DNA from 2 places in the Streptomyces asiaticus genome. Region 2 is predicted to be linked to the other one. Evidence: riboswitches for the same ligand, from Rfam matches in the RefSeq annotation. Region 2 holds a riboswitch; the other holds the start of a gene.

Region 1 (11,025 bases), 4.3 Mb from region 2:
ATGTACTCGATCGCCGAACTCGCGACCGCCCATCAGTACCAACTCCCCATCACCTGGCTGATCGTGGACGACGGCGGCTACGGCATCCTGCGCGAGTACATGACGGACACGTTCGGCGAGGCGACCGCCACCGAGCTGTCCCGCCCGGACTTCGTCGCACTGGCCGAGTCCTTCGGCGTCCCGGCGGTCCGTACCACACCCGAGCGGCTGCGTGCGGACCTCGCCGGCGCCATCGCGGCCCCGGGGCCCTCGGTCGTGGTACTGCCCGCGCTGCTGCGGATGTTCGCGCCCACCCACCTCGACCGGCTCGCCGACGGCGGCCCCGGCCCCGACGGCGGCCCCGGTCCCGGTCAGCCCTGATCGGAGCCCGACCCCGATCAGGGCTGATCGGAGGAAATGGGGGGCCATCCGCGCCGAGCCTGGGCGCGGGCCCCCACCCGAGTCCTTACCGTGCCAGTGACCCATTGGCTCCGCACTCGTTCACCCAACCGGGGGAATGAGACGGTCGCAGGTAAGGCGAGGTGCTCGGGATGGTGGCTCCGCCGGACGACGACATGCTCGCGGCACGCACCGTGTCGTACGCCTACGGCGGCTCGCCCGCCGTCACCGGGGTCTCCCTCGGCGCCCGGAAGGGTGAGATCGTCGCCGTCACCGGTCCGCGCGGCTGTGGCAAGACCACCCTCCTCGCCTGCCTGGCGGGCCAACTCGTACCGGACAGCGGGGAGGTGTGGTTCAAGGGCGTCCCCGTGCACTCCCTCCCTCCACTCGGCCTCGAACGACTGCGGCGCGAGCATTTCGGCTGGATCGGCACCGAACCCCAGCTCGTCCCCGAGCTCACCGCCTGGGAGAACGCCGCGCTCGCCCTGATGCTGCGCGGCACCGGGCGGCGCGCCGCGAAGAGCGCCGCATGCGAATGGCTGGACCGACTCGACGTCGGCGAGTGCGCCCGGGCGCGGCCCGCCGCACTGTTGCAGTCGCAGCGCCAGCGGGTCGCGCTCGCCCGCGCGCTGGTCGCCGGGCCCAGTGTGCTCTTCGCCGACGAGCCCACCGCCCCGCTGCACCAGGCCGACCGCGGCCAGGTGCTGCGCGCCCTCACCTCGGCGGCCCGCTCCCACGGCATCACCGTGGTCCTCGCGACGCACGACCAGGAGGTGGCCACCCTCGCCGACCACACCGTCGCCCTGCTCGACGGGCGCCGGGTGGGCTCGGACCCCTCCGAGGCGGAAGGCAGGGCCGCGTGCTCAGCCTCCGCCTAGCGCGCGGCGCCCGCCCGTCGGTGCTGCTGCGGCGGTCGCTGGTCACCGTCGCGGCGGCGGGCGCGAGCTTTCTGCTGCTGAGCGCCCTCGGGTTCGCCTCCGGCCATCCGGACGACTCGCAGGGCGCGGTGGTGCGGCTGCTGTGGTGCCTCGTACCGCTGGCCGCGACCGTCCAGCTGGCCATCGCCGTGGGCCGCGCCGACCCCAGCACCGGCCCCGGCCCCGGTTTCGCGGCGGCCGGAGCCGGCCCGGCCCGGGCGGCGCTGCTCGCGGCGGTCTCGATGGCGGCCTCCTGCGCGCTCGGCGGGGTGCTGGCGCTGCTGGTCTTCCTGCATCTGCGCGGTGACCTCGGGGCATCCTGGCTGGACTGGGCCGGAAGCGGGGCAGCCGATCGGCTGCTCGGCGCCGGTCGTCCGCTGCCCCTGGCCGGTACGGTCACGCTGCTCGCCGTCGTCCCCGTGGTGGTGGGTGGGGCGTGTGCGGCCGGGCTGTGGCCCCGGCGGCCGAGGGCGGTCCACCAGCCGGTCCGCGGACCACGGGGCGCCCGCCGCCCGGCGGCCCCGGCCCGGCCCACCGTCGTGACGGGGCCGGTCGCGCCCCGGCCCCACCAGGCCACCTCCGGACTTCCCTGGGGCATCGCCCTGACCGCGGCCGGACTCGCCCTACAGGCGTACGCGAGCGGTAAAGCGCCCCCGCTCCCCGACGCCCTGCTCGCCGTGCCGGGCCGGCTCGGCGGCAGCCCACCCGGTGTGGTGGGCGGCTGGGCCCTGGCCGCGCTCGGGCTGGTGCTGGCCGGACCCGGCCTCACCCATCTGTGCGGCAGGCTGCTGGCCGTCGGGCGGCCTGGCGTGCTGCGGCTGCTGGCCGGGCGGATGCTCCAGCAGGAGGCCGGGCTGATCGGACGCCCGATCGGCGCGCTGTGCGCCCTGGCCGCCGCCGGATTCACCGTCCTCGAACTGTACGGAAGGGCCTCCGGGCCGTCCGGCACCCATGCCTTCGGCCCGCTCACGGGTCTGGGCGCGGCCCTGGTCACGCTGTGCGCCGCGGCCACGACCCTGACCGCGGTCGTGGAAGCGAGGAACGCGCGTGAGCGCACGACGGCCGCCCTCTTCCGCCTCGGCGCCCCGGCCCGGCTGCTCCGCGGGGCGGCCGCGCTGCGCGCGACGGCTCTGCTGGCGCTTCTGGTGCCGCTGGTGTGGGTGGTGGCGCATCTCACGGCGATGCCGTTCCACCGCTGAAAATCCCGGGTGTCGGTGTTCATGCCTGGATTGTGCGGCCAGGCGGCCCGGTCACGATGGCCACAATCCACAGCCCCCTACCTCCAGTGTGATTAGCATGTCGGCGTGCAGGAACCAGACCGGGAAATAGAGTCCATCGAGGAGTTCGACCAGGTCGTCGCCCGCGGCACCCTGGCCGGGTTCCGGGTCCAGTCCGTGGACCTGACAGGCCGTACGGCCGCGCTCCTCTCCACCGACACCAGCGAATCCGTCTTCCTCGGCTGCCCGATGGAGACCGAGGCGGCGGCGAAGGTCAGGGCCGGGGGCGCGCTGGTGTTCCCACCGGTGCCTGATCTGCCGTTCGATCCGTACCGCGGCACCCTCTACTCCCCCGCGGAGCTCTTCGAGGGCCTCACCGAACAGGGTTACGCGCGGACGCCGGACGCGCTCGCCTACGCCTGGTTCCAGCGGACCAAGACCGACGGCGACATCTTCGCCTCGATGCTGCGCTCCATCCACGACGACGCGGTCTCCGACGCGCTCGACGAATTCCTCGTCGGGACGCGGGTGGTGGGCGTCATGGGCGGCCACGCGCTCGAGCGCGGCTCCGACGGATTCGCGGGCGCCGCACGGCTCGGCCGGGCCCTGGCACGGACCGGTCTCACGGTCGCTACGGGCGGCGGGCCGGGCGCGATGGAGGCCGCGAACCTCGGCGCCTACGCGGCCCCGCACGACGACGCGGTGCTGGACGAGGCGCTCGAACTGCTCGGCAAGACGCCCTCCTTCCGGCCGTCCATCGGGGCCTGGGCCGAGGCCGCCTTCGCGGTGCGCGAGCGCTGGCCGGACGGCGGGGCGTCGGTCGGCATCCCCACCTGGTTCTACGGGCATGAGCCGCCGAACGCGTTCGCCTCGCACATCGCCAAGTACTTCGCCAACGCCACCCGTGAGGACGGGTTGCTGGCGCGCTCGACCGCGGGCGTGGTCTTCCTGCCGGGCGCCGCCGGGACCGTCCAGGAGATCTTCGACAACGCGACGCCGAACTACTACGAGTCGCGCGGTGAGCCGACCCCGATGGTGCTGGTGGACCGCGACCACTGGACCCGGCGGCTGCCGACCTGGCCGCTGCTCGAAGCGCTCGCGGAGGGACGGTCCATGAAGGCCCGTATCGCCCTGGTGGACTCGGTGGACGAAGCGCCCGAGGCGCTGCTGTCGATGCTGGGCTGAGCCGGCGTCGAGGAAGCGCCGAGTACCAGGGGAGGCGAGGGGCCCAGGCGTCAGGGCTCGGGGTCCAGGAGCACCACGTCGGCCGGGTCGATGACCGCCCCGACCCTGGCCCCCGCCTCCGGGGCGTCCCGCAGGGCGCAGGACGCCTCCAGACGCGGCGCGGCCCGGTCCGACAGCCGCAGGATGAGCGACACATGGTCGCCGCGGAAGGTGCGCGCCGCCACGGTGCACGCCAGCCCCTCCCCGGGGTCCGTCAGCCGCACACCGGCCGGGCGTACCAGCAGCCTGCCGGGGCCGGGCCGGGAGCCGGGCGGCACGGGCAGCTTGCCCCATACGGTGTCGGCGGCCTCACCGTGCACGATCGCCTCGACCACATTGTCGAAGCCGAGGAAGCGGGCGACGAACTCGTTGGCGGGCCGCTGCCACACCTCCAGCGGGGTGCCGGTCTGGGCGATCCGGCCGTTCTCCATCACCACCACCCGGTCCGCGAGGGCGAACGCCTCCCCCTGGTCGTGGGTGACCGCGAGGACGGTGGTGCCCAGCCGTTCGAAGAGCTCGCGGAGCTCCACCACCAGCCGCTCCCGCAGTCCGCGGTCGAGCTGTCCCAGCGGCTCGTCCAGCATCAGCAGCTTGGGCCGCGGGGCCAGCGCGCGGGCGAGCGCCACCCGCTGCTGCTCACCGCCGGAGAGCGAGTCGACGGGGCGGCGCTGGGCGCCCGGCAGCCCCACCAGTTCCAGCAGTTCGGCGACCCGGCGGTCCGCCTCCGCGCGGCCCACCCCACGCATCCGCAGCCCGAAGGCGACGTTGCCGCCCACGTCCCGCTGCGGGAACAGCTGGTGGTCCTGGAACATCAGCCCCACGCCGCGCCGGTGCGTGGGCACCCCGCTCTGGTCGCGTCCGGCGAGCGACACCCGGCCGGTGTCGGGGCGCTCCAGCCCGGCCACCACGCGCAGCATGGTGGACTTACCGCTTCCGCTCGGGCCCAGCACACAGACCGTCTCGTGCTCGGCGACCTCCAGGTCCACGGCGTCCAGCGCGTCGCGCCGGCCGAACCTTACGGTCACCTCGTCCAGTCGCAGCAGCGTCATTCAGAACTCTCCGGAACGGTCGGTGCGGATGCGCTCGAGCGCCAGCAGCGATCCGGCGCAGACCAGCATCAGGATCGTGCTCAGGGCCATCGCCTGCCCGTAGGTGAGCTGTCCGGCCCGGCCCAGGAAGCGGGCGATGGCCACCGGCAGGGTCGGATGGTCGGGACGCGCGATGAAGACCGTGGCCCCGAACTCGCCCAGGGACACGGCGAACGCGAAGCCCGCCGCGACCGCCACGGCCCGTCCGACCAGCGGCAGGTCCACCTCCCGCCAGACCTTCCACGGTGACGCCCCGAGCACGGCCGCCGCCTCCCGGAGCCGGTGGTCCACCGCGCGCAGCACCGGCAGCATGGTCCGTACGACGAAGGGGACGCCCACCAGGGCCTGGGCGAGCGGCACCAGGACCCAGGAGGCGCGCAGATCCAGCGGGGGCTCGTCCAGGGCGATCAGGAAGCCGAATCCCACGGTGACGGCCGAGGTGCCCAGCGGCAGCATCAGCAGCGCGTCGAAGCCCCGTACCAGCCTGCCCGCCTTACGGGTGAGCGCGGCGGCGGCGAGACCGCCCACGACGAGGGCGAAGACGGTGGCGACCGCCGCGTACCACAGGGAGTTCCCGACGGCCTCCATGGGCGCCACGAAGAAGGTGCCCCCGCTGTCGGCGGAGGACCGCAGCGCCTCGTAGTAGGTGAAGCCGTAGCCGTCCGGTCCGTTCAGCGAACGCTCCGCCAGCACCGCGAGCGGGGTCACGATCAGCAGCGCGACCACCGCCAGCACGCCCCACAGCAGCGCCCACTGGGCCGGGCCCGTCGGGCGGCGCGCGGTGCGGCCCGGGTCGACGAGCCGCAGGGCGCTCTCGCGGCGCCTTACGGTCCACGCGTGCAGAGCCAACACGGCCGCGACCGCGGCGAACTGGACGAGGGTCAGCACCGCGGCCGTGGGGAGGTCGAGCAGTTGCGCGGTCTCCCGGTAGATCGCCACCTCAAGGGTGGCGTAGCGGGGGCCGCCCAGGATCTGGATCACGCCGAAGGAGGTGAAGGTGAACAGGAACACCATCAGCGCGGCGGCGGCCACGGCGGGCGCCAGCGCGGGCAGCGTCACCCGGCGCCAGGCCGAGAGCCGACTCGCGCCGAGCACCCGCGCGGCCTCCTCCTGGCGCGGGTCGAGCTGAGCCCACAGCCCGCCCACGGTCCGGACGACGACCGCGTAGTTGAAGAAGACATGGGCCAGGAGGATCGCCCAAACGGAGGTGTCGAGCCGCACCCCCCACAGCTCGTCCAGCAGCCCGCCCCGGCCGAGCAGGGCCAGGAAGGCCGATCCGGCGACGACGGTCGGCAGGACGAACGGCACGGTCACCACGGCCCGCAGCAGCCCCTTGCCGGGGAAGTCGAAGCGGGCGAAGACATAGGCGCCGGGCAGCGCCACCGCGAGCGTGAGGGCGGTCGACGCGACCGCCTGCCAGCAGGTGAACCACAGGACGTCCAGCGTCGCCGGATCGCTCACCACCTCGGAGATCCGGCCGAACCGCCACCGCCCGTCGACGCGCAGCCCCCGGGTGACGATGGCGGCCACGGGATAGGCGAAGAAGACCGCGAAGAAGGCGAGCGGCACCGCCATCAGAGCGAGCCGGAGGGCGGTCGCGCGACGGCCGCCGCGGTCCGCCCTGTCGGCCTTACGGCGGCCGTCGGCCGCCTTACGGTTCTCGCGGGGCTCTACAGGACCAGCGAGGACCATGTCTTGACCCACGACTCACGGTTCTTGGCGATCTTCTGCGGCGCCAGGGTGGCCGAGTCGGCGATCCTGACCCCGTATCGGGTGAACAGCTCCGGCAGCTCGGCGTCCTCGCGCGCCGGGTTGACGTACATGTTCAGCGGGACATCCTCCTGGAACCGCTTGCTCAGCAGGAAGTCCAGCAGCGCCTTGCCGCCCTTGGTGTTGCCCGCGCCGTTCAGCAGCCCGGCGAACTCCACCTGCCGGAAGCAGGTGCCCGTCGCCACCCCGGTGGGGGCCTTCGCGGGCTTGCTCTTGGCGTCGGCCACCTCGGCGGGCGGGCTGGAGGCGTAGGAGACGACGAGCGGCCGGTCGCCCTTGCCACCGCCGGCCGAGCCGGAGAACCGATCGTAATACGCCTGCTCCCAGCCGTCGACGACCTCGACGCCGTTGGTCCGCAGCTTCTTCCAGTAGCCCTTCCAGCCGTCGTCGCCGTACTTCGCGGCCGTGGCGAGGAGGAAGCCCAGACCGGGGGACGAGGTGGCCGCGTTCTCGGTGACCAGGAGGTTCTTGTAGGCGGGCCTGGTCAGATCGTCCAGCGTCCGGGGCGGCGTCAGCTTCTTGTCGGCGAAGTACTTCCGGTCGTAGTTGACGCAGATGTCGCCGAAGTCGACGGGGGTGACGCGATGCTCGGCCCGGTCGAGCCGAAGGGCCGCCGGGACCTTGTCGAGGCCCTTCGCCGTGTAGGGGGCGAACAGGTCGTTGTCGAGCGCGCGGGAGAGGAGCGTGTTGTCGACGCCGAAGAACACATCGCCCTGGGGGTGGCCCTTGGACAGGATCGCCTGGTTGACGGCGGCTCCGGCGTCGCCCCCGGCCTGCACGCGCACCTTGTAGCCGGTCTCCTTGGTGAACTCCTTGAGCACCGCCTTGGAGGCCGCGAACGAGTCATGCGTGACCAGGGTGACCGTCTTGGAGTCCGAACCGCTCTTGGTGTCCTCGCCGCAGCCGGCGAGCGCACTCAGGGCCAGGGAGCCGAGGAGAGCGGCGGAGATGGCACGCCGAAGCTGGCTGTTCATGGTGATGCTGACTCCCTACGCCGGTATGACCCGGATCAGGTCCGAGGGTCTGCGGCCGTGCCGCACTCTCAGCGCTCTGAGCGCTCCCCTGTCGGAATGTTCACTTGTACGGATGTTCGCTTCTATGACGATCGCATGATGCGACGATGCCCAGGCACCGTATCAGCCGGTGCTCAGCGCTCCGAAGCCGCCAGCTGCCCGCAGGCTCCGTCGATCTCCTGGCCCCGGGTGTCCCGCACGGTCACCGGCACCCCATGGGCCTCCAGGGCCGCCACGAACGCCTTCTCGTCCTCGGGCCGGGATGCCGTCCACTTGGAGCCGGGCGTCGGGTTGAGCGGGATGAGGTTCACATGCACCCGGTGGCTCTTGAGCAGCCGGCCGAGCAGATCGGCGCGCCACGCCTGGTCGTTGATGTCCTTGATCAGCGCGTACTCGATGGAGATCCGGCGGCCGGACTTCTCCGCGTACTCCCACGCGGCGTCCAGGACCTCGCGCACCTTCCAGCGGGTGTTGACCGGCACGAGGGTGTCGCGCAGCTCGTCGTCGGGCGCGTGCAGCGACACCGCGAGCCGGCACTTGAAGCCCTCGTCGGCGAACCGCAGCATCGCCGGGACGAGGCCGACGGTGGAGACGGTGATACCGCGCTGCGACAGGCCGATGCCGTCGGGCTCGGGGTCGGTGAGCCGACGGATGGCCCCGACGACGCGGTTGTAGTTGGCCAGCGGCTCGCCCATGCCCATGAAGACGATGTTGGACAGCCGGGCCGGACCACCGGGGATCTCCCCGTCCCGCAGGGCCCGCATCCCGTCGACGATCTGGTGCACGATCTCGGCGGTGGACAGATTGCGGTCCAGCCCCGCCTGCCCGGTGGCGCAGAACGGGCAGTTCATCCCGCAGCCCGCCTGTGAGCTGATGCACATGGTGACCCGGTCCGGGTAGCGCATCAGAACGGACTCCACGAGCGTGCCGTCGAACAGCCGCCACAGCGTCTTGCGCGTGGTGTCGTCGTCACAGCTGATGTGCCGCACCACGCTCATCAGATCCGGCAGCAGCCCGGCGGCCAGCTTCTCGCGCGCTGCGGCGGGGATGTCGGTCCACTGAGCGGGGTCGTCGGCATAGCGCGCGAAGTAGTGACGCGACACCTGACCTGCCCGGAAGGGCTTCTCCCCGAGGGCGGCGACGGCCTCCCGGCGCTCGGTGGGCGTGAGGTCGGCAAGATGCCGCGGGGGCTTCTTGGCCCCACGCGGCGCGACGAAGGTGAGTTCTCCGGGCTTAGGCATGGTTCACCCAGTGTCGCAGACGTACGAAGGGCCCCGCGCCGGGAGTGGCGCGGGGCCCGTGGGCGGGCGTGGTCAGCCGCCGCCCACGAAGATCACCAGCAGCAGCCACACCACCGGGGCGGTGGGCAGCAGCGAGTCGAGCCGGTCCATGATCCCGCCATGGCCGGGCAGCAGCTTGCCCATGTCCTTGATGCCGAGGTCGCGCTTGATCATGGACTCGCCGAGGTCGCCGAGGGTCGCGCTGACCGCGGCGGCGAGGCCGAGCAGCAGGCCCTGCCACCAGACGCCGTCGTCGATGAGGTACTGCATGCACAGGGCGCCCGCGACCATCGCGAAGGTCACCGCGCCCAGCAGTCCCTCGCGGGTCTTGCCGGGGCTGATGCGCGGAGCCAGCGGATGCTTGCCGAAGCGCCAGCCCACCGCGTACGCACCGGTATCGCTGACCACGGTCAGCAGCAGGAAGGTCAGGACCCGCCACGGACCGTCGTCGGTGTCGAGCATCAGCGCCACGAAAGTGGCCAGAAACGGCACGTAAAAGGCGGCGAAGACGCCCGCCGTGACATCCCTGAGGTAGTTGTCGGGCGGCTCGGTCATCCGCCAGACCAGCACCGCGAGCGCCGTAAGGGCGACCGCCACCACCGCGCCCTGGGCACCGCGCACATAGCCGGCGACGACCATGGCGACCCCGCCGACGGCGAGCGGCACCAGGGGGACCCGGATGTCCTTGCGCTCGGTCAGCCGCGAGGTCAGCTCCCAGAGCCCGACCACCACCGCGACCGCCACCACGCCGACGAACACAGGCTTGTAGATGAAGAGCGAGGCCAGGATGATCACACCGAGGCCGATGCCCACCCCTATCGCGGCCCGCAGATTCCGGCCCGCGCTCTTCTTGCCCTGCCCGGCGCCGCCCGCGCCGTCGGCAGGGGCCGGGTCGGGCGCGGGGTCGGGGGGCGTCGGCCGGCGCCCGGCGGGCTGCCGGGGGCCGGGCTGCGGCTCCCGCTCGTCGCGGAAGAGGGGGCCGCTCTGCCGAGCGGCCCCCCGGTCACGGTCGGCGGCCTCGCCGGAGTCGCCGCCTGCGTGGGGCACGGTGGGCATGGGGCGAGTTTGCGCCGCCTCACCCACCTCATGCGCGGGACCCGCCGAAGAAGTGGGCACCTCCCAGCCATAGCCGGGGGAGGTGCCCTGACCGCCCGGTCCCCGGAGTCCGGCGCTTGGTGGGGCCCCCCAGGAAGAGTCGTTCATCAGACCTCGAGCAGCTCGGCTTCCTTGTGCTTGAGCAGCTCATCCACCTGCGCGACATACTTCGCCGTGGTGTCGTCGAGCTCCTTCTCCGCGCGGCGCCCCTCGTCCTCGCCGACCTCGCCGTCCTTGATCAGCTTGTCGATGGACTCCTTGGCCTTGCGGCGGACGCTGCGGATCGAGATCTTCGCGTCCTCGCCCTTGCCCTTGGCGACCTTGATGAACTCCTTGCGGCGCTGCTCGGTGAGCTCGGGGAACACCACACGGATGATGTTGCCGTCATTGCTCGGGTTGACGCCCAGATCGGAGTCCCGGATCGCCTGCTCGATATTGCGGAGCGCGGTCTTGTCGAACGGCGTGACCACGGCCATCCGCGGCTCCGGCACCGAGAACGACGCCAGCTGATTGATCGGCGTCAGCGCACCGTAGTAGTCCGCCACGATCTTGTTGAACATCGCCGGGTGCGCACGCCCGGTGCGGATCGCGGCGAAGTCCTCCTTGGCGACCACAACGGCCTTCTCCATCTTCTCCTCGGCCTCGAGGAGGATCTCTTCGATCACCACTTGCTCCTGGTGTTATCAGTAAGCAGAGCCTCGCCCCTGCGTGCGTCTTCTCCTGCACGGTGTCCGACCGGCAGGCCGTTGTCCATCCCCCGTTCGAGCCGTCAGGCCCGGGAGCCCTGGTCGCTCACCAGCGTGCCGATCTTCTCACCCTTCACCGCACGCGCGATATTTCCTTCGGCCAGGAGCTCGAAGACGAGGATGGGCAGCTTGTTGTCCCGGCACAGGGTGATCGCGGTGGCGTCGGCGACCTTGAGGTCCCGGGTGATCACCTCGCCGTACTCCAGGGCGTCGAACTTCACCGCGTCGGGGTTGCGGGCGGGGTCGGAGTCATAGACCCCGTCCACGCCGTTCTTGCCCATGAGCAGGGCCTGCGCG
Region 2 (11,025 bases):
CGCCGACTACCGGACCCGCTGCGGGGGTGCGGTGCCCGCCGACCCGGACTGCCCCGCGCTGAAGAAGTCGGTGGCGGCGGCCGACACCGCCGCCGATGTGGCCGAGGACGTCAACAAGCTGGTCCAGGACCACACCGGCCAACTCGACACCCTCGGCGGCCATCTGGACGATCTGCACGACCAGGCGCTCTGGCTCGCGCGGAAGGCCCCGCACCTGGACACCGACCTCGACTCCGCCGTACGGAAGATCAACACCCTCAACTCCGGGGCACAGAAGGTCGCCAAGGGCGCCGGAACCCTGCACACCGGGCTGAGCACCGCCAAGACCGGCGCGTCCGCCCTCGACAGTGGCGTCGGTAAGGCGCGCGGCGGCGCGGACACCCTGGGCGGCGGGATGTACCGGCTCGTGGACGGCTCCGGGAAGCTCTCCGGCGGTCTGCACGACGGCGCGGGCAAGATCCCCGACTACGGCAAGCAGGACCGGGACGCCCGTACGGAGGTGATGTCGGATCCGGTGCGGCTGGTCAACCAGGCGCTGCACAAGGCGCCCAACTACGGCACGGGTTTCGCCCCGTACTTCATCCCGCTCTCCCTGTGGGTCGGCGCGATGGTGGCCTACATGCTGATCCAGCCGCTCAACGGGCGCGCGCTGGCGGCGGGCGCGTCCTCCTGGCGGATCGCGTTCGCGGGCTGGCTGCCGGTCGCCGCGATCGGTGTGCTCCAGACGCTGGCGCTGATGGCGGTGTTGCACTGGGCGATCGGCCTCGAGATGGTGCGGGCCGCGGGCACGCTCGGCTTCCTGATGCTGGTGACGGCCTGTTTCGCGGCGATCGTGCAGTGGCTGAACGCCCGCTTCGGACCGGCCGGCCGGATCCTGGTGCTGGCCCTGCTGATGCTCCAGCTGACCTCGGCGGGCGGCACCTATCCGGTGCAGACCAGTCCGCGCTTCTTCAACGCCATCCACCCCTTCCTGCCGATGACCTACGTGGTGGACGGGTTGCGCCGGCTGATCACCGGCGGCGGGCTCGGCCCGGTGTGGCTGGCCTGCGGAGTGCTCCTCGGATTCACCGCGGCCGCCCTGGCGCTCACCGCGTGGTCCGCGCGGCGCCGGCAGGTGTGGACGGTGGACCGGCTGCACCCGGAGCTGAGCCTGTGAGCGGGATAACATCGACAGCGGGCAGAATCGGCGCCATGGACAGCAGCAGCACGCGCCGCCAGGCCACCCGGCAGAAACTCTTCGAGGCAGCGGTCACCCTCATCGCCGAACAAGGCTTCTCCTCCACCACCGTGGACGAGATCGCCGAGCGGGCCGGGGTGGCCAAAGGCACGGTCTACTACAACTTCGCCAGCAAGACCGTGCTCTTCGAGGAGCTGCTGCGGCACGGCATCGAGCTGCTGTCCGCCTCGCTCCAGACCGCCGCCGACGAGAACGCCGAGCGCGGCGGCAGCCATGTGGACGCGCTGGACGCCATGGTCCGGGCCGGGCTCGACTTCATCTCCCGCTATCCGTCGCTGACCCAGCTGTACGTGGCCGAGCTGTGGCGCACCAACCGCGCCTGGCAGTCCACCTTGATGATGGTCCGGCAGCAGGCCATAGCGGTGATCGAGGCCGAGCTGCGGGCCGGGGTGGCCGCGCACGAGCTCAGCGAGGACATCGACATCCCGCTGACCGCCTCGGCCCTGTTCGGGATGGTGCTGGTGGCGGCGCTGGACTGGCAGTCCTATCAGCCGGAGCGGTCGCTGGAGGACGTGCACGCGGCGCTGTCACGGCTGCTCCAGGGCCGCGTCGGCGGGACCGTGACCTCGGGGTGAAAGCAGAAGGCGCTGTTCCGGCAGACCGACTGTCATCGACCTGACCGGAACAGCGCCTCCCCCCGTAACTCCCCCGTACTTCCCCCGTACTTCCCCCGTTGGAGGCTCCTGGTCCGGAGACTCCCGGCGACTCCCACCTTCGTCCGGGCCCGCGCCGTTCCGCCGCCCCGTGCCGGCGGTGCGGCGCGTGCCCTTCCGTGTGCTCCACTCTCTCGTCCGCGCAGGTGGCGGCCCATCCGCGCGGCTACTCATCTCCCCGGCTGAGTACGCGTACTCAGCTGTGCGCGTTCGTCCCCAGGCACGGTGCCCCCGCTGTCGGTGGGGGCGGATAAAGTCACGGTCATGGCACGGATTGTGGTGATCGGCTCCGGGATGGGCGCCATGGCGGCGGCCGCCCGGCTGGCCGTGGCAGGCCACCGGGTGGTGGTGTACGAGCGCGGGCGCACCCATGGCGGCGGGGTCGGCCGCTTCGAGCGGGACGGCTTCCGCTTCGACACCGGCCCGGGGCTGCTGCATCTGCCCGCCGTCCACCGGGATCTGTTCGTGAAGACCGGCAAGCAGACCCTGGAGCAGAGCGTCGAGCTCGTCCAGGTCGACCCGGCGGGCCGGCACCTCTTCGCCGACGGCACGGACGTCCGGCTGCCCAACGCCTCCCGGGCCGGGGTGCTCCAGGCGCTGGACGGCGCCTTCGGCGCGGGTGCGGGCGAGCGCTGGAGCGATCTGGTCAACCGGGCGCGCGAGGTGTGGGACGCCACCCGCAGACCGCTCCTGGAGGAGCCGCTGCGCGCCGACTGGCGGGTCCTGGGCCGCGACCCCTATCCGGCCGCCCCCGTGCGGCGCGGCCGGCTCGGCGGCCTGTTCCGCCGGGGCGGCGCCGCCGGGCCGCCCACGCTCGCCGAGGTGGCCCGCCGTGAGCTGGGGGATCCGCGCGCCGCGGCCCTTCTGGAGAGCCATGTGCTGGCGCACGGCCTGGACCCGCGCTCCGCCCCCGCCGCGGCCACCGTGCTGCCTTACATCGAGCAGACGTTCGGCACCTGGTATGTGCGCGGGGGGATGCGAGCGCTCGCCGACGCCCTCCACGAGCGGTGCCGTCAGCGGAAGGTGGAGTTCCACTTCGAGGCCGAGGTCACCGGCATCGTGGAGAAGGACGGCCGTGCGGCGGGTGTGGAGCTGGCCGACGGCAGCGTCACGGAGGCCGACGCGGTGGTCTCGGGCATCGACCCCGCGCTGCTGCCCTCGCTGCTCGGCGGGCAGCGGCCCTGGCGGGAGGGTGATGTGCGGCCGGAGTCCGGCGCGGGCGGCGGCACACCGGGGCGGCTGACCGTCTTTCTGGCGCTGCGCGGCGCCCGCCCCGAGGGCACCGCGCACCGCACCGTGGTCCACGCCCCGGACCGCGACGCGGAGTTGGCCGCCGTCTTCGGCGACGGCCAGGGGCTCCGCGAGCCCTGCCCCCGCCCCACCGTGACCGTGCTGCGCCCGGACGACCCCGCGGTGCGCCCGGACGCGGAGCACGAGGCCGTCACCCTTACCGCCGTCGTCGCCCCGCACGGCCCGGTGGACTGGACGGACGGCGCGGCGGCGGAGCAGGACGCCCAGCGGCTGATCACGGCCGCCGAGGCGGCGATACCGGAGCTGCGGGGGCGGCTGCTGTGGCATGAGGTCCGCACACCCGCCGACACCGCGGCGGAGACGGGCGCCCGGGGCGGCGGCGTTCCGGGCCCGGTGCTCGCCGGGGCGGACGGCGCGTTTCTGCGGCCCGCGAATGCCACCCGGATACCGGGCCTGTATCTGGCGGGCGGCTGGGCCCATCCGGGCGGCGGGCTCGCCCATGCCGGGATGTCGGGCGCGCTGGTGGCCGGGCTGATCGTCGAGGGCGGGGACTGGCGCGGCTCCCAGTAGCGCGGGCCCGAGCGACGCCTCCCGGCCATAGCGCGGGCCCCGGAAACGCGCGGGTGGGTGCCGCTCCCGGGAGCGGCACCCACCCGTCGGCGGAGCTCAGTTCGACGGAGCTCAGTAGCGGTACTGCTCGTCGAAGCCCTGGGGATAGCCCTGGTTCTGGCCCTGGTGCTGCTGGTACGGGTACGCCTGCTGGTCCGCCGGGGGCGCGTCGTCGCCCTCGCGCTGCTGCGGCACCCAGGGCCCGCCGGACTGCGTCACGTCGTACGCCGGGTCCGGCGAGGCGTAGCCGGCCTCGGCCGCCCAGTGGTCGCCGCCGCCGTAGGTCGCGGCGTACGGGTCCTGCTGGCCGTAGGCCGCGTACTGGTCGGCGTACTGCTGCTGGCCGTACGCCTGCTGGTCGTAGCTCTGCTGGTCGTAGCCCTGCTGGTCGTAGGGCTGGGCCTGGGGCTGGGCGCCGCCGTACGGGTCCTGCCCGTAGGCCGCGTACGCCTCGTTCCCATAGCCGTACTGCCCGGCCTGGCCCATCTGGTCCGCGTAGACGTCCTGGCCGTAGCTGTGGCCCTGCCCCTGGCTGTGGTCCTGCTGCGCGCCGTAGCCGCCGTACGTCTCGTACGCGCTGTAGCCGTCCGCCGCCGCCTCGCTGTACGCGCCCGAGGCCGGGGTGAAGGGCGACGGCTCCTCGTAGACGCCGTACTCACCGGTGTCGTCGGGCATCGGCTGCGGCTGGTAGGTGGGCGGCTCCGGATGCGCCGCCGGGACCGCCTCCAGGTCGGAGACCTCGAGGATCGGCTCCTTGTCCGCGTCCTCCGGCCGGATGCTCTTCCCCTCGCGCCCCAGCAGCCCCGGCAGCCCGCCGCGCAGCGCCCAGCCCGCGGCGAAACCGCGCCGGAAGGAGAGCGTCACATACGTCTGGCCGATGGCGAAGGCGATCGCGCCCACCCCGATCACCGGAACGGACGGGATCAGCACACCGACGACCACGCCCAGGAAGCCGACGAAGGCCAGCAGCCGCCAGCGGAGCCGCGCCTTGTACTGCAGGAGGACCTCTCCCAGCAGCCACAGCGCGACGACGCCGAATGCGATGTAGAGGACCGTCCAGCCCATGCCCGCCCCTCTCAATGCGGCCGCCCGTCGGCTGCCGTCATCAGGACCGCTGATGCAGTCCCAGATTCTCGTAGATTTCCAGCGTCGCCGTGGAGTGGTTCAGGGTAATGAAGTGCAGCCCGGGGATCTCCTCGGCCATCAACCGCGCGCACAGCTTCGTGGCGTAGTCGATCCCGATCGAGCGTACAGCCGCCGGATCGTCCTTCACCGCCAGGATCCGCTCAGCCAGTTCGGGCGGGAACGCGGCGTTGCTGAGCTGCGCGAACCGCTCGATCTGCTTGACGTTCGTGACCGGCATGATTTCAGGGATGATGGGTGTCGTACAGCCCGCTGCCGCGACCCGGTCGCGCAGCCGCAGATAGTCCTCGGGGTAGAAGAACATCTGCGTGATGGCGAAGTCGGCGCCCGCGCGGCACTTGTCGATGAAGTGACGGATGTCGGTGTCCCAGTCCGTCGAGCGCGGGTGCATCTCGGGGAACGCGGCCACGCCGACGCAGAAGTCGCCGGACTCCTTGATCAGCTGGACCAGATCGGCGGCGTAGGTGAGGCCGTCGGGGTGCTGGACCCACTCCCCCATGGGATCGCCCGGCGGGTCGCCGCGCAGGGCGAGCATGTTCCGGATCCCGGCGCCGGCGTACTGCCCGATGATGTTGCGCAGCTCGGCCCGGGAGTGGTTCACGGCGGTCAGATGGGCGACGGGGGTGAGCGTGGTGTCCGTCGCGATGCGCTCGGTGGCGCGCACGGTGCCCCCGCGGGAGGAACCACCGGCTCCGTAGGTCACGGAGACGAACGTGGGCGAGACGGCTTCCAGCCTGCGGATGGCGTTCCACAGCGTCTGCTCGCCCTTCGCCGTTTTGGGGGCGAAGAATTCGAAGGAATACGACTGCTCGCCCGACGCGAGCAGATCGCGCACGGTCCGGGCGCGATCGGTCCTGGTGGAAGCGGTGCCTAGGGCCATACGTGCAGGCTATCCACCCGGCCCGGCTACGCCCACCCGACCTCGGGGATATGGGGGTTTTGCCAGCTTCCTGTCCGCAGTGCGGACAGATCCGTACGCCTTCGACCGGCGGACGGGCCGGGCGGGATGAAAGGTGGGTGAAACCCAGGTGAAAACTGACCCCTGGGGCGGTTCGCGGGCGGTCCCCATCCCGGTCGGGCCGGGCCCCATCCCGGTCGGGCCGGGCCGCGCGCTCAGCAGGTCGGAGGAAGTCCGCTACGGTTCGGGCAGCGCCCCGAAGGGGCGCGGGGCTGTGTCGATGTGCGGCTCCGCCGCGCGGACGCGACCAGCCACGACGGCGCCGCAGTCGACCGACGACGCATCGCGACACGTCCAGCGGAGCGCTTGGTCAGGCCGCCGCGCGGACCCGCTTCGCCAGCTCCGCCGTCGCCCCCGCCGGATCGTCGGCGGCCGTGATGGCCCGGACCACGACGATGCGGCGGGCGCCCGCCTCCAGGACCTGATCCAGGTTGGAAGCGTCGATTCCGCCGATGGCGAACCACGGCCGCTCCGTGCCCAGCGCGGCGGCGTGGCGCACCAGGGACAGCCCCGGGGCGGGGCGGCCCGGCTTGGTGGGGGTGGGCCAGCAGGGACCGGTGCAGAAATAGTCCACACCGGGCTGGACGGCAGCCGCGTCCACCTCCGCCTCCCCATGGGTGGAGCGCCCGATCAGCACGTCCTGGCCGAGGATCGCGCGCGCCGCGGGCACCGGCAGATCGCCCTGGCCCAGATGGAGCACATCCGAGCCGATGGCATGCGCGACATCGGCCCGGTCGTTGACGGCGAGCAGCTTGCCGTGCCGGCGGCAGGCGTCCGCGAAGACCTGGAGGTGCTCCAGCTCCTCGGCCGCCTCCATCTCCTTCTCCCGCAGCTGGACGATGTCCACCCCCGCCCCCAGGACGGCGTCCAGGAACTCCGGCAGATCGCCCTGGCCCTTCCGCGCGTCGGTGCACAGATAGAGACGGGCGTCGGCCAGCCGCTCGCGAGCGGTGGCGGTAGCGGTAGCGGTGGTGGACATGCGTTCCCCCCGGAGGGTCGGGCGGCGTACGGGCCGTGCGGGGAGCCCGGCCCGTACGCCAGATGTGATCAGGGGCGATCAGGGGCGATGACAATGGCGGAAGCGCGCGGCCCGCGTGAAAACGACCAGCCCTGTACAGGCCCCGTACGGGCTGTGTACGAGCCCCGTACGGAAAGCCACGGAAGGCTGGGCGGTGGCGGCGTCAGGGTGATGCCGTCAGACGGCGAGGGCCTGGGCGCGCCGCTTCACTTCCGTGCCGCGATTCTCGCTCAGCGCCCGTGCCGGGGTGCCGGGCAGGCTCGGGTCGGGGGTGAAGAGCCACTCCAGCATCTCTTCGTCACTGAAGCCGTCGTCCTTCAGAAGCGTCAAGGTCCCCACGAGGCCCTTGACGACCTTTCCGTCACCGATGAACTCCTCGGGGACCTGAAGGACCCTGTTCTCGCCACGGCGCACGGCGATCAGCTGGCCCTCCTTGACCAGCTGCCGGACGCGCGTCACCTCGACCCCCAGTCGTTCGGCGACGTCGGGGAGGGTGAGCCAGGCGGGGACGAGAGCATCGATCTTTGCGTCAATCTCGGTCACGGAACAAGCCTGCCATCTGGGACTGACAGTGGGTAGCCGGGCGTCCGCCGCGCGGGCCGCCCGCCCCGCCCCCGGGCGCGTCGGCCGGTGGCCGACCGGCGGTCGGCCCGCCGGTCAGAGGACGGCCGACTTCAGCGGCACCGAGGGGTCCTCGGCCCGCGTCCGGTCCAGCCGGGCGCCGCGCTCGATCAGCTTGCGCCCCTGGGCCAGATCGCGCGGACGGCCGACGGCCAGCAGGGCGACCAGGGCGCCCTCGCGCAGCCAGCACACCGACCAGGCGGCGCCCGCCGGATCGCCGCGCCAGACCAGCTCGTCGGCCTCCGAGTGGTGCCCGGCGTACTGCACGAAGCGCCCGAACTGCTCGGACCAGAAGTACGGCACCGGGTCGTAGACCACACCCGGGAAGTGGGCGGCCGTCCGGCTCCCCACCACGTTGGCGGCGACGGTGCGCGGGCCCTGGAGCGCGTTGTCCCAGTGGTGCACCAGCAGCCGCGTTCCGTAGCGGGCGGACGGGAAGGAGGCGCAGTCGCCGACCGCGTAGACGTCCGGCGCGGAGGTGCGCAGCCGGTCGTCGGCGGCGACGGAGCGGTCCTCGGCCAGCTCCACGCCCGAGCCCGCGAGCCAGTCCGTGGCGGGCCGGGCCCCGATCCCGACGACCACCGCGCCCGCGCGCAGCCGGGTGCCGTCGCCGAGCAGCAGCCCGCTCTCGTCGACCGAGGCCACTGGGGCCCCCGTGACCAGCCGGGCGCCGTAGTCCTCGTACCAGGCCGCCATGGGGGCCGCGACCTCGGCCGGGAGCGCGCCCGCCAGCGGCCGGTCGGCGGCCTCGACGACGGTCACGGCGCAGCCCGCCTCGCGTGCCGCGGTGGCGAACTCCGCGCCGATCCAGCCCGCCCCCACGACCGCGATCTCGCGCTGCCGGGCGAGCACCGGGCGCAACCGCTCGGCGTCGTCCAGCGTGCGCAGCAGATGGACGCCGGGCTCTCCCTCGCTGCCCGGCAGCGGGATCGGCTCGGCGCCGGTGGCGATCACCAGGACGTCGTACGGGAGCTGGCCGGTCGCGGTCTCGACGAGCCGCTTGTCCGGGCGCAGGCCGGTGACCTCGACGCCGAGCCGCAGGCCGATGCCGAGCCCGGCGAAGTCCACGTCGAGCGTCGAGCCCTCGGCCTTTCCGAGCAGTACGGCCTTGGACAGCGGGGGGCGGTCGTAGGGCTGGTGGGGCTCCGCGCCCAGCAGGACGATCCCCCCGGTCCAGCCGTGTTCGCGCAGCGCGACGGCGGTTTGCACCCCCGCCATGCCCGCGCCGACGATCACCACGCGCTGTCCGGGGCCGTTCGAGGACGGCTTCGTCGTCGTCTCATCGCTCACACGATCACTGTATTGCGGCTGGTGGGGCGGACTGGAGAACGGCTTGCGAGAGGTCGGACACAGAGTGGGGGTCGGACGGGGGTGGGTGGGGGGTGCGGGGCCGGACGGTGCGCGGGTTTGTGGGCGCCTCCGGCGGTGAGCCCCCACCCCGCCCCTTCCCGAAACGATGGGGCTCCGTCCCCCTCGCCCCCCGCCGGGGCTCCGCCCCGGACCCCGCTCCTCAAGCGCCGGAGGGGCTGGGGTTGCGGGGCGCCGGACGGGCTGGGGCCGCGGGGCTCCGCCCCCGGACCCGTTCCTCGAACTCCCCCAGCTGCCGCTGGGAGGTGCCCCCTGCGAGAGGCCGGGGGCGGCTGGTCTTTCGGGTGGTTCGGGGCGCGTACTAGGGTGGCGGGGCAGAGCACTCGCGGGAGCCCGGGCGGACCGGGCTGAGAGGGAGGCTGGAACGGCCTCCGACCGTACGAACCTGATCCGGGTCATGCCGGCGAAGGGAGGGGCAGCGTGTCCACGCACGCACCAGGTCACGACGACGGACCTCACACATCCAGCGGGCCGCCACCCGGCGGACGCTACGACGCCCTCGTCATCGGGGGCGGCATCATCGGGCTGGTCACGGCCTGGCGGGCGGCCCAGCGCGGGCTGCGTACCGCGCTCGTCGACCCGGCGCCCGGCGGCGGAGCCGCCTGGGTCGCGGCCGGGATGCTGGCGGCCGTCACCGAGCTGCACTACGGCGAGCAGACCCTGCTCCGCCTCAACATGGCCTCCGCGCGCCGCTATCCGGACTTCGTGGCCGAGCTCGAGGAGGCCGGCGGCCAGGACGTGGGCCACCGCGCGAGCGGCACGCTCGCCGTCGCGTTCGACGCCGACGACCGCGCCCATCTGCGCGAGCTCCACACCTTCCAGCAGGGACTCGGGCTGGAGTCCGAGTGGCTGACGGGGCGTGAGTGCCGCCGTCTGGAGCCGATGCTCTCGCCGGGCGTACACGGCGGGCTGCGTGTCGCCGGTGACCACCAGGTGGATCCGCGGCGGCTGACGGCGGCGCTGCTCACCGCGTGCGAGCGGGCCGGGGTCGCCTTCCACCGCCACCGCGCGGAGCGGCTGCTGCTGGACGGCGACCGCGCCACCGGGGTCGAGCTGACCGGGGGTACGCGCCTGGCCGCCGAGCGGACCGTACTGGCCGCGGGCAGCCTCAGCGGACGGCTCGCGGGCGTTCCTGAGGACGTCCTGCCGCCCGTACGGCCCGTCAAGGGGCAGGTGGTGCGGCTGTCGGTGCCCGAGCGGTACGCGCCGTTCCTCTCCCGGACCGTACGGGCCGTGGTGCGCGGCGGGCCGGTCTACCTGGTGCCGCGCGAGAACGGCGAGCTGGTCATCGGCGCGACCAGCGAGGAGCTGGGCTGGGACACCACGGTCACCGCGGGCGGGGTGTACGAACTGCTGCGGGACGCCCATGAGGTGGTGCCCGGCATCACCGAACTGCCGCTGGTGGAGACGTCCGCCGGACTGCGCCCCGGCTCCCCCGACAACGCCCCGATGCTCGGCCCGACCGCGCTGCCGGGGCTGTTGCTGGCCACCGGCCACTTCCGCAACGGTGTGCTCCTCACCCCGATCACCGGCGATGTCATGGCCGAGGCCCTCACCAGCGGAGAACTCCCCCCGGAGGCCCAGCCGTTCAGCCCGCAGCGCTTCGCGGCTCCCCCGGTGGCGCCCTCTCCCGGTGCCCCCGGCGCCGCGCAGTCCCCAGCACAGGAGCAGTACACATGACCGTCTCCGTCAACGGCGAGCCTCGCGAGGTGCCCGAGGGCACCACGCTCGACCGGCTCGTCGCGACCCTCACCCAGGCGCCCTCGGGTGTCGCCGCCGCCGTCAATGAAACGGTTGTCCCGCGCACCCAGTGGTCCGCGACCTCGCTCGGCGACGGTGATCGCGTCGAGGTCCTCACCGCGGTCCAAGGAGGCTGATCCCACCCATGGCTCCCATCACGACCACCACGACCACCACGACCACCACCCCGGCCACCACAGCCGTCACCACCACCCCCGACGCCACGACGGCCCACGGCGCCGCCGACCGCGCCTCGCTCACCGCGCCCGATCCGCTCACCATCGCCGGGACCGAGTTCGGCTCCCGGCTGATCATGGGCACGGGCGGCGCGCCCAGTCTGGAGATCCTGGAGCGTTCGCTGCTGGCCTCGGGCACCGAGCTGACGACCGTCGCGATGCGGCGCCTCGATCCGACGGTGCAGGGGTCC

The links. A riboswitch is a leader RNA that binds a small molecule or an ion and turns the genes downstream of it on or off. The one in region 2 is predicted to bind thiamine pyrophosphate.
Region 1: linked by a shared signal. The riboswitch ahead of KHP12_RS17720 (thiamine ABC transporter substrate-binding protein) and the one ahead of thiO (glycine oxidase ThiO) in region 2 are both predicted to bind thiamine pyrophosphate.

What each region holds. Positions count from the first base shown of each region.
Region 1 is NZ_JAGSHX010000006.1:2,398,345-2,409,369, forward strand. It holds gene KHP12_RS17690 (thiamine pyrophosphate-binding protein) at 1-360, shown strand, start outside; gene KHP12_RS17695 (ABC transporter ATP-binding protein) at 531-1,256, shown strand; gene KHP12_RS17700 (hypothetical protein) at 1,238-2,494, shown strand; gene KHP12_RS17705 (LOG family protein) at 2,600-3,697, shown strand; gene KHP12_RS17710 (ABC transporter ATP-binding protein) at 3,748-4,785, opposite strand; gene KHP12_RS17715 (ABC transporter permease) at 4,786-6,399, opposite strand; gene KHP12_RS17720 (thiamine ABC transporter substrate-binding protein) at 6,495-7,568, opposite strand; TPP riboswitch at 7,564-7,668, opposite strand; gene rlmN (dual-specificity RNA methyltransferase RlmN) at 7,742-8,848, opposite strand; gene KHP12_RS17730 (phosphatidate cytidylyltransferase) at 8,921-10,090, opposite strand; gene frr (ribosome recycling factor) at 10,090-10,647, opposite strand; gene pyrH (UMP kinase) at 10,752-11,025, opposite strand, start outside.
Region 2 is NZ_JAGSHX010000006.1:6,711,456-6,722,480, reverse strand. It holds gene KHP12_RS36490 (YhgE/Pip family protein) at 1-1,156, shown strand, start outside; gene KHP12_RS36485 (TetR/AcrR family transcriptional regulator) at 1,192-1,812, shown strand; gene KHP12_RS36480 (phytoene desaturase family protein) at 2,155-3,711, shown strand; gene KHP12_RS36475 (hypothetical protein) at 3,823-4,815, opposite strand; gene metF (methylenetetrahydrofolate reductase [NAD(P)H]) at 4,856-5,773, opposite strand; gene thiE (thiamine phosphate synthase) at 6,162-6,830, opposite strand; gene KHP12_RS36460 (Rv2175c family DNA-binding protein) at 7,047-7,412, opposite strand; gene KHP12_RS36455 (NAD(P)/FAD-dependent oxidoreductase) at 7,527-8,780, opposite strand; TPP riboswitch at 9,174-9,287, shown strand; gene thiO (glycine oxidase ThiO) at 9,279-10,538, shown strand; gene thiS (sulfur carrier protein ThiS) at 10,535-10,735, shown strand; gene KHP12_RS36440 (thiazole synthase) at 10,912-11,025, shown strand, end outside.